Regions from separate parts of the Lacticaseibacillus sp. 22 genome, predicted to be linked through region 2. Evidence: predicted binding sites of a transcription regulator. Region 2 holds the regulator's gene; each other region holds the start of a gene.

Region 1 (3,285 bases), on a different contig from region 2:
TTCAAAATAGCTTTGATCACTTGTTGCTGGCGTTTTTGGCGCCCGTAATCGCCTTCTGGGTCTGAATGACGCATTCGGGAATAGGCGAGGGCCATGTTGCCGTTTAGGTGCATGTTGCCTTTAGTGAACTTCTGGTTGCCGGTATACGGGTCTTGGAATGAAAATGGGACGTTGACGTCAATCCCGCCGACTGCATTGACTACCTTTTCAAGTGCGCCCATGTTAATGGTTAAGTAGTAAGAAATCGGGACATTGACCAGCTTGGAGACAGTATTGATGGCCATGTCCGAACCGCCGACGTTATAAGCGGCATTGATTTTTTGCATATTGAATTCTTTGGTACCAATCAGTTCAGCAGCGGTATCCCGCGGAATGCTGACCATGGTGGTTTTTTTAGTCTTGGGATTAATGACGGCAACAATCATCGTATCCGAGTTACCTTTTTCAATCCGTCCGTCTGCCCCCGTGTCAACCCCCAGTAGCAAAACAGCAAATGGTTTCTTTTGGGCAATATCCGTGCTGACGTGTTTGGTGGCATGGTATGTATTGTCAATCGCATATTTTGCCTGACTGTATAAGCGCAACGCATAAGCTCCGACTGTAAACAGGCCGACGACAAGGATTAAACCGATGAGTCTTCCCCAGTGAAATCGGCGGGGTTTTTGACGCTGACGGTGATTTGAGCGGGTCTCCATAATTTAACTCCTTCGTAAAAGCATTATTTTCCATTATAGGAGATTGTGGTGATGGGTGCGATTAATATTCGGTTACGTTTATAGGGCATGGGCAATGTAATAAAGCCAAACCATCCATAAGGCACCGACATGGGCGATGATCGGCGTGCTGATGGCGCCGGTGTGGCGATAATCGTAAGCAAGTACCAACCCGACCAGAGTTGCACTAAGCCAGTGGCCACCGGGTTGGGTCACGGCAAATAGGAGGCTGGCGATGAGCGCGCCGCCAAAGATACCGGTGACATTGACGAGATTGCCGAACAGAACTTTACGAAAAGCCAACTCTTCCAAGATCGGCAATGCTAAGCCAATGGTCAAAAAGTACCAAGGATTAGTCGTCATACTGGAAAGCTGTTGATGAATTTGACTGCTGGTTTGCGGCATTTTGAATAAAATGGTTTCAAGCCACGAACCAACCAGTTGCGCTGCCAAAACACCGGCAATGCCCATCACGCCCCAGAAGACGCGTTGCTGCGGGGCAAGAACGCCAGGTGCTTCAATCGCGTTGGCAATCACTAAGTTACGCTCGCTCAAAATCGCGATAATGAGTGCGACCATACTGATTAAGGTAACAATACCAAGGCTAAGGCGCCCAACTGGCAATACCTGAAAAATAAGGAGGTTAGCGATGAAGGCAACCAAGTAGGCGCCAATAATAGAAAAAGCATGTTTTTGAAGTGACATAAACGACTCCTTTTAAAAAATGTCTGAAATTAGTATAACATTCCGGAGTTTGGGGGTTGCATTCACCCGCAAAACTCGTTATAGTTACTTTTGTAGTTAGCACTTAGACACAACGAGTGCTAAATCAAAAAATGTAATGTGGAGGGATTGCCTTGTTAAAACCATTAGGAGATCGCGTGATTGTCGAGGTCGTTGAAGAAGAGGAACAAACCGTTGGCGGCATCGTTTTAGCCAACAATGCAAAACAGAAACCGCAAACCGGCAAAGTTGTTGCTGTAGGTGAAGGCGCTTTGACACCGGAAGGCAAGCGTCTGCCAATGGCCGTTAAAGTTGGCGATACTGTATTATACGACAAATACGCCGGCTCTGAAGTGAAGTATGAAGGTCAAGACTACCTCGTACTGCACGAAAAAGACATTATGGCAATTGCGTAAAAAATAATCGATCAATTTTGAGGTGAATAAAAACAATGGCAAAAGAAATTAAATTCTCTGAGGATGCACGTGCCGCAATGCTGCGTGGCGTGGATCAGTTAGCAAACACAGTTAAGACAACGTTAGGACCAAAAGGCCGCAATGTTGTTTTGGACAAGAGCTATGGTGCACCGGAAATTACCAATGATGGTGTCACGATCGCAAAGTCAATTGACTTGGAAGATCACTATGAAAATATGGGAGCCAAGTTAGTCGCAGAAGTTGCTTCCAAGACTAATGATATTGCCGGTGATGGTACGACCACCGCAACGGTTTTGGCACAAAGCATTATTCGTGAAGGTATGAAGAACGTCACTGCCGGTGCTAACCCAGTCGGCATTCGGACCGGGATCGAAAAGGCAACCAAGGCTGCAGTTGACGAATTGCACAAGATCAGCCACAAGGTTAACGGCAAGAAGGAAATTGCCCAAGTTGCTTCCGTTTCCTCTTCTAATGAAGAAGTCGGCAACCTGATTGCTGACGCGATGGAAAAAGTTGGCCATGATGGTGTGATTACCATTGAAGAAAGCAAAGGGATTGATACTGAACTCTCTGTTGTTGAAGGGATGCAATTTGATCGCGGCTATCTGAGCCAGTACATGGTTACTGACAACGACAAGATGGAAGCTGATCTGGATGATCCATATATCCTGATTACCGACAAGAAGATCTCCAATATTCAAGATATTCTGCCACTCTTGCAAGAAATCGTGCAACAAGGTAAGGCACTGTTGATCATTGCTGACGATGTTGCCGGTGAAGCACTGCCGACCTTGGTTCTGAACAAGATTCGTGGCACCTTCAATGTTGTTGCCGTTAAAGCACCTGGCTTTGGCGATCGGCGCAAGGCTCAACTTGAAGATATTGCGACCTTGACAGGTGGTACTGTTATCAGCTCCGATCTTGGCTTGGATCTGAAGGATACCAAGATTGAACAATTAGGCCGTGCAGGCAAGGTTACGGTTACCAAGGATGACACCACCATTGTTGATGGCGCTGGTTCCAAGGATGCCATTGCTGAACGGGTTAACATCATCAAGAAGCAGATTGCCGATACGACCAGCGACTTCGACCGTGAAAAACTGCAAGAACGCTTAGCTAAGTTAGCTGGCGGCGTTGCTGTTGTCAAGGTTGGTGCCGCAACGGAAACCGAGCTGAAAGAACGTAAGTATCGGATCGAAGACGCTTTGAACGCGACCCGTGCTGCGGTTGAAGAAGGCTATGTTGCTGGTGGTGGTACTGCCTTGGTAGACGTATTGCCTGCTGTTGCTGCTTTGAAAGAAGACGGCGATGTTCAGACCGGGATCAACATTGTTCAACGTGCACTGGAAGAACCAGTTCGTCAGATTGCCGAAAACGCCGGCAAAGAAGGCTCTGTCATTGTTGAAAAGTTG
Region 2 (3,285 bases):
CAGTTAAAGACAGATGAACAAACCGTTCGCCAATATTTTCGGGTGAGGAAGGATTAACATGGCAGGCGCATATATCCACATACCGTTTTGCGAGCATATTTGTTACTATTGCGATTTTAATAAGGTGTTTATTGAAGGTCAGCCGGTCGATGATTATGTCGCCATGTTGCTCAAAGAAATGCGCATGGTGATGGCAGAGCATCCAGAAGAAAAAATTGAAACGGTTTATGTTGGCGGTGGCACCCCAACAACGCTGACACCGCAACAGCTTGCCGTTTTGTGCCAAGGTATTCGCGATATTCTTCATTTTGATCACGGTGAATTTACCTTTGAAGCCAATCCCAATGACTTACTGACCACCGACAAGTTACAGGTCTTATACGACTTTGGGGTTAACCGGCTGTCGATTGGCGTGCAGTCGTTTAATGATGATGTCTTGAAGCGCATTGGTCGGATTCACCGAGCGAAGGATGTTTATACGGCGATCGGCAATGCTAGAAAAGTCGGGTTTGACAACTTGTCGATTGATTTGATTTTCCGCCTGCCAGATCAAAGCCGCGATGACTTTTTGAACAGCCTTCAAAAAGCTTTGGCATTGGACTTGCCACATTACTCGACCTATTCATTGATCCTGGAGCGCAAGACGATTTTTTATAATCTGATGCGTCAAGGGAAGCTGCGGTTGCCGACGCAAGACGTTGAAGCTGATATGTACCAAGATGCCATTGATTTAATGGAAGCTCACGGACGGCATCAATATGAAATTAGTAATTTTGCCAAAACAGGGTACCAATGTCGCCACAATCTACTTTATTGGCAAAATGATAAATATTTTGGCTTCGGGGCAGGCGCATTTGGCTATCTTGGTCGTGACCGGTATCATAATTATGGGCCGATCAAACAGTATCTGGCACCGTTGCATGCCGACCATTTACCGGTTCTGGCCCATCATTTAGTACCGGTTTCTGAGCAAATTGAGGAAGAAATGTTCCTTGGCTTACGCACCATGGCAGGCGTCAATGAAGATCGTTTTTATAGCCGCTATCATATGACGGTCGATGCAGTTTATGGCGAGACGGTTCCGGAGCTGGAAAGCCAAGGGTTAATCGAGCGCCAAAATGGTTATATTCGACTGACGAATCGCGGTAAGTTTTTGGGAAATGAGGTTTTCCAACAATTCCTACTTGATGAGCCACTGGTCTAATGATGAATCATGCTTCGGATATGACCAAAAATCTAACCGTAGTTGGCTGTTTGATGCAACATTTTAGCAATCCTACCTTGACTTTGCTAACGGCGCTTGGTATATTATTCAGTGTATTAGCACTCGTGTAAAACGAGTGCTAAAGGTGAGGTGAGAAAATGTTGACGAAACGGCAATTGCTCGTCTTAAAAGAAATCATCCGCCTGTTTACTGAAAGTGGGCAGCCGGTCGGTTCCAAGACGTTAATGCAGGAACTGCCGGTTCATGTCAGTTCCGCCACGATCCGCAATGATATGGCATCGCTGGAAGACGCCGGTTTGATCACCAAGACTCATAGCAGTTCCGGTCGAGTACCCTCGACTCAAGGCTATCGCTACTATCTTGATCATCTGGTCGAGCCAGTGCGTGTTTCCCACCGTGAACTAGCCACGATCAAGCAAGCATTCGGTCAACGCTACAATAAGATGGATGAAATTGTGGCGCAAAGTGCGCAGATTTTATCCAATCTGACCAGTTACACGGCGATCAGCTTAGGGCCAGAAGTGAATAACATTAAATTGACCGGATTTCGCCTTGTACCGTTGGGCAATCACCAGGTTATGGCGATTTTAGTGACGAACAACGGCAATGTTGAAAATCAGGTTTTCACCGTTCCTGAAAGCATCTCATCTGACGAGCTGGAAAAGGCGATTCGCATTGTCAATGATCAGCTGGTCGGTTTGCCGCTTATTCAAGTTGCTCAGCGGCTAAAGACTGATGTTCCGTCGATGCTGATGCAGTATCTGACCAGTCCTGAAGGCTTCCTGGATATCTTCGGTAATGTCTTAAAGTCCGCCGCTTCAGAGCGTTTCTATGTGGGTGGCCGCTTAAATTTAATGGACTATCTCGGCGACTCGGATATTCACGAGTTGAAAAAGATTATGTCCTTGATTGATGCTGATCATGGTGATCTTACTGAACTGCTTGGCGGACCGGTTCGCCAAACGCCGGTTACGGTTCGTCTAGGCCCGGAGTTAAAGCCAATTGATCTGGCCAATCTCAGCTTGATTACCGCCAGTTATGATGTCGGTGACCACGGCACGGGAATGATTGCCCTATTAGGGCCAACCCAGATGCCGTATTCCAAGATGATCGGACTGTTGGATGTTTTCCGAGAGGAGCTGGCTAAACGGTTGACGGACTATTACGCCAACTTTGATCAATGATAGATGATAACAAGCATCTGTTAACGTGAACCAATTGCGCGAATAGATGTGGTTAAAAGGGAGGATACCATGGCAGAACAAAAAGCAAAGCAGACTGCTGCAGATACCGCCAAAGACGCCAAGCACGCTGCTGACACGCCAGAGACTTCGCTAAAAGAAGAAATTCTGCAGGAAAGCATTGCTGATCTTAATGAGCAATTGAAAACCAGCAAGCATGATGGTGAACAACTGAAGCAAGAGCGTGATGCATTCGAAGACAAGTATTTGCGCGCAGCTGCAGAGATTCAAAACATGAATGCGCGGTTCGAAAAAGAGCAGCAAAAAATGTTGAAATATGACGGCCAGAAGTTAGCCAAGGCGATTTTGCCGGTAGTTGACAATCTAGAGCGTGCGCTTGCAACCGAAGCCAAAGATGACAGTGCGGCCTCACTCAAAAAAGGTGTGCAGATGGTTTACGATCATCTGGAACGCGCCTTGAAGGAAAATGGCATCACTGCGATTGATGGTGCTGGCGACAAGTTTGATCCGAATACCCAACAGGCAGTACAAACCGTGGCGGCGGACGACAAACATCCCGCTGACACGGTCGCGCAGGTGTTACAAAAAGGGTATTATCTCAAGGATCGGGTTCTGCGCCCTGCTATGGTCGTTGTCGCTAAATAATTAATCTGAAATAAAGAAGGTATAAAAATATGAGTAAAGTTATTGGTATTGACTTAGGAACCACCAACTCTGCAGTTGCGGTTTTGGAAGGCAATCAGCCAAAAATCATCACCAACCCGGAAGGCAATCGCACCACGCCATCTGTTGTCGCATTTAAAGATGGTGAAATCCAAGTTGGTGAAGTGGCAAAACGCCAGGCGATCACTAATCCGG
Region 3 (3,285 bases), on a different contig from region 2:
TCCGGGTGGGCTTTTTCAATTTCATCAAGCAAAATCAAACTGTATGGATTGCGCCGAACTTTTTCAGTTAGCTGGCCGGCTTCTTCATAGCCGACATAGCCTGGCGGTGACCCGATGAGCTTAGAGACGCTGAACTTCTCCATGTATTCCGACATGTCAAACCGAATCATGGCATCTTCAGAACCGAATAGTTCTTTAGCGAGCTGTTTTGCCAGTTCCGTTTTGCCGACACCGGTTGGTCCGACAAATAGGAAGGAGCCAATTGGTCGCCCGGTTTTATTGAAGCCGATGCGATTGCGCCGAATTGCCCGAGCAACTTTATCAACTGCTTCATTTTGACCAATGACGTGTTGCTCAAGGTCACTGGCGAGATTCTTCAGTTGCGCCTGTTCCTGAGCTTTGAGTTCACCGACTGGAATGTTTGTCTTTTCTTCAACAATTTTTTCCATGTCTTTTTCGGTAACGGTTGGGATTTCATCATCTGGCAGATTGGATTGCTTTTTGGCCATGTCTTCTAACTTGGTGACCTGATCACGATAGAAGGCGGCTTTTTCATAGTCTTCCTGCTTGAGTGCGGCTTGCTTTTGCTTTTCGGCATCAGCAATCTTAGCTTTAATGGTTTCAGGATCCACGGTGGCAATTGTCAGGTTCTTGCGTGAACCGGCTTCGTCTAACAAGTCAATGGCTTTATCAGGGAGGAAGCGATCCTGAATGTAACGATTGCTGAGGGTTGCCGCAGCTTCAATTGCGCCTTCCGTGTATTTCACATGGTGGAAGTCTTGGTAGCGCGGTTGCAGACCCTTCAGAATTTTAATGGTTTCATCAACGCTAGGCTCTTCAACCATCACCGGCTGAAGGCGCCGAGCTAGGGCAGAATCCTTTTCAATTTGACGGTATTCGTTGCTGGTCGTCGCGCCGACTAGTTGTAATTCGCCACGAGCCAAAGCGGGTTTCAAGACGTTGCCGGCGTCCATTCCGCCTTCAGCATTGCCGGCACCCACAATTTCGTGGATTTCATCAATAAATAGGATAATATTCTTATTTTGCTTCAGTTCGTCAATCAATTGTTGCATGCGCTGCTCGAATTGACCGCGAATGCCTGTGCCTTGAACGAGTGAAACGACATCAAGGCGAATCACATGGCGATCCTGCAACTTGGCTGGAACGTCGCCATTAGCAATCTTTAGTGCCAGTCCCTCAACAACCGCGGTTTTGCCGACCCCGGCTTCACCGATTAAGACTGGATTATTCTTGGTCCGGCGATTCAGAATTTCAATCACGCGTGAGATTTCCTTATCACGACCGATGACTGGATCAATTTGACCTTTGCGTGCCTGTTCAGTGAGATCAACACCAAACTGACCTAACAAGCCCTTACCGCCGTTGCCATTGCGGCCATTGTTGCCGCCGCGTCCTGCCTGGGTAGGCGGAACCTGTGCGTTTGGCTGTTGCGGTTGATCCATTCCCTGATTCATCGCACGGAAAATATCATCTAAGCTTCCAAACCCAAATGGATCGGATGCGTTGGTTGGATTCATATTTCCTCCTGCTTGTTTCTTGAGTAATTGATAACAGTTCTGGCAAAGATTGATTTCTTGCCGAGTCCCGTTAACAACGGTTGAAAGATGAATAGTGGCTGGATTCTTATGACAGTTTTCACATAACATTTTGTCACAACCTTCCTGTCTAATTAGGTGCCACATAACGGTCAAAAAGGTTTGACCTTTCTTGACCTATGGCAATAGTATACACCCTCATTACCAGAATGCAAGCACTCTAACCGCAAGAGTGCTAAAAAGATGCAAAAATTTCAGTGATATCAGGCCTTAGCGCTTTTTCAATGCCTACTTTTATGCTACCCTTATGAAGTGAGGTGAGGCAAATAGATGACTCAGGATTATGTCGCTTTAATGGATGAGTTAAAGACTGGTCAGCGTGACAAGATCACGGTGACGCCGGAAACGTTTATGGCGTTTCGGTCGGCATGGACAAACTATCCCGATCGTGAAGAGATTGTGGGGATGGCCAAACGCGATGGTGTCATCGAGTACCATTACCGGTCGGTCGATTCCCGCTAAGTAAGTGTCAAATCTCATGTGGCGCTTGTGATAGGCTGGAAAAAATGGTAAGGTTTACATGAATTGTTTTGGGTACGAGTACGCACACAAACTATTCGGAAAAACACTAGAAAAATCTAGTTAATACGAAGGAGCAGATCAGTCATGGAAAAACGCGAATTTAACATTATTGCAGAAACCGGGATTCACGCACGTCCGGCAACCTTGTTGGTACAAGCAGCTAGCAAGTTCAACTCAGATATCAACTTGGAATATAAAGGTAAGAGCGTTAACTTGAAGTCCATCATGGGTGTTATGAGTTTGGGCGTTGGTCAAGGTGCCGATGTTACAATCTCTGCTGAAGGCGCTGACGAAGCCGATGCAATCGCTGCAATTACGGACACAATGAAAAAGGAAGGCTTGGCTGAATAATGGCTGAACATTTGAAGGGAATCGCTGCTAGTGATGGGATCGCCACAGCGAAGGCCTATTTACTGGTTCAACCTGATTTATCATTTGACAAAAAGACGGTTGATGATCCTTCAAAGGAGATCGACCGGCTAAAGCAGGCACTTGATCAAAGTAATGATGAGTTAAAGGTTATTCGAGCAAAGGCCGCTGAATCGCTTGGCGAAGAAGAGGCACAAGTTTTTGATGCCCATATGATGATTTTGGCCGATCCTGACTTTACGGGTCAGATCGAGTCCAAGATCAAAGATGAAAAAGTCAATGCTGAACAGGCATTGAAAGAAATTTCTGAATTCTTCATTCAGACTTTTGAAGGCATGACGGATAATCCATATATGCAGGAACGTGCTGCCGATGTTCGCGATGTTACCAAACGGATCATGGCACATTTGTTAGGACGTACACTGCCGAATCCGGCATTAATTGACGAAGAAGTCATTATCGTGGCTCACGATTTGACGCCTTCTGATACTGCCCAATTGAACAAGAAATATGTTAAGGCCTTTGTCACTGACATCGGCGGACGGACAGCGCACAGTGCGATTATGGCACGGTCGCTGGAAATTCCAGCCGTTGTCGGTACGGACGATGTCACCAAGAAAGCGACCAACGGGGAAACGATCTCCGTTGATGGTTTGACTGGTGAAGTTGTCATTGATCCGACTACTGATGAAGTTGCCAAATTCAAGCAAGCTGCTGAAGCATTTGCCAAGCAAAAAGCTGAATGGGCGCAATTGAAGACAGCCAAATCAGTTACCGC

What was found. The regulator HrcA, encoded in region 2, represses chaperone genes, less so after heat shock. The targets are predictions, from matches to a motif close to TTAGCACTCNNNNNNNNNGAGTGCTAA.
Region 1: groES (co-chaperone GroES) is a predicted target of HrcA. The motif match lies at 1,515-1,541, and genes of this name have one in related genera.
Region 3: ACWP87_RS06955 (ATP-dependent Clp protease ATP-binding subunit) is a predicted target of HrcA. The motif match lies at 1,769-1,795, and genes of this name have one in related genera.

What each region holds. Positions count from the first base shown of each region.
Region 1 is NZ_JBVAYD010000007.1:40,174-43,458, forward strand. Features, by position in the region: gene ACWP87_RS05140 (LCP family protein) at 1-695, opposite strand, end outside; gene ACWP87_RS05145 (CPBP family intramembrane glutamic endopeptidase) at 774-1,418, opposite strand; gene groES (co-chaperone GroES) at 1,571-1,852, shown strand; gene groL (chaperonin GroEL) at 1,888-3,285, shown strand, end outside.
Region 2 is NZ_JBVAYD010000021.1:33,022-36,306, reverse strand. Features, by position in the region: gene ribF (riboflavin biosynthesis protein RibF) at 1-57, shown strand, start outside; gene hemW (radical SAM family heme chaperone HemW) at 59-1,204, shown strand; gene hrcA (heat-inducible transcriptional repressor HrcA) at 1,363-2,409, shown strand; gene grpE (nucleotide exchange factor GrpE) at 2,479-3,072, shown strand; gene dnaK (molecular chaperone DnaK) at 3,102-3,285, shown strand, end outside.
Region 3 is NZ_JBVAYD010000011.1:3,249-6,533, reverse strand. Features, by position in the region: gene ACWP87_RS06955 (ATP-dependent Clp protease ATP-binding subunit) at 1-1,667, opposite strand, end outside; gene ACWP87_RS06950 (hypothetical protein) at 1,887-2,078, shown strand; gene ACWP87_RS06945 (phosphocarrier protein HPr) at 2,223-2,489, shown strand; gene ptsP (phosphoenolpyruvate--protein phosphotransferase) at 2,489-3,285, shown strand, end outside.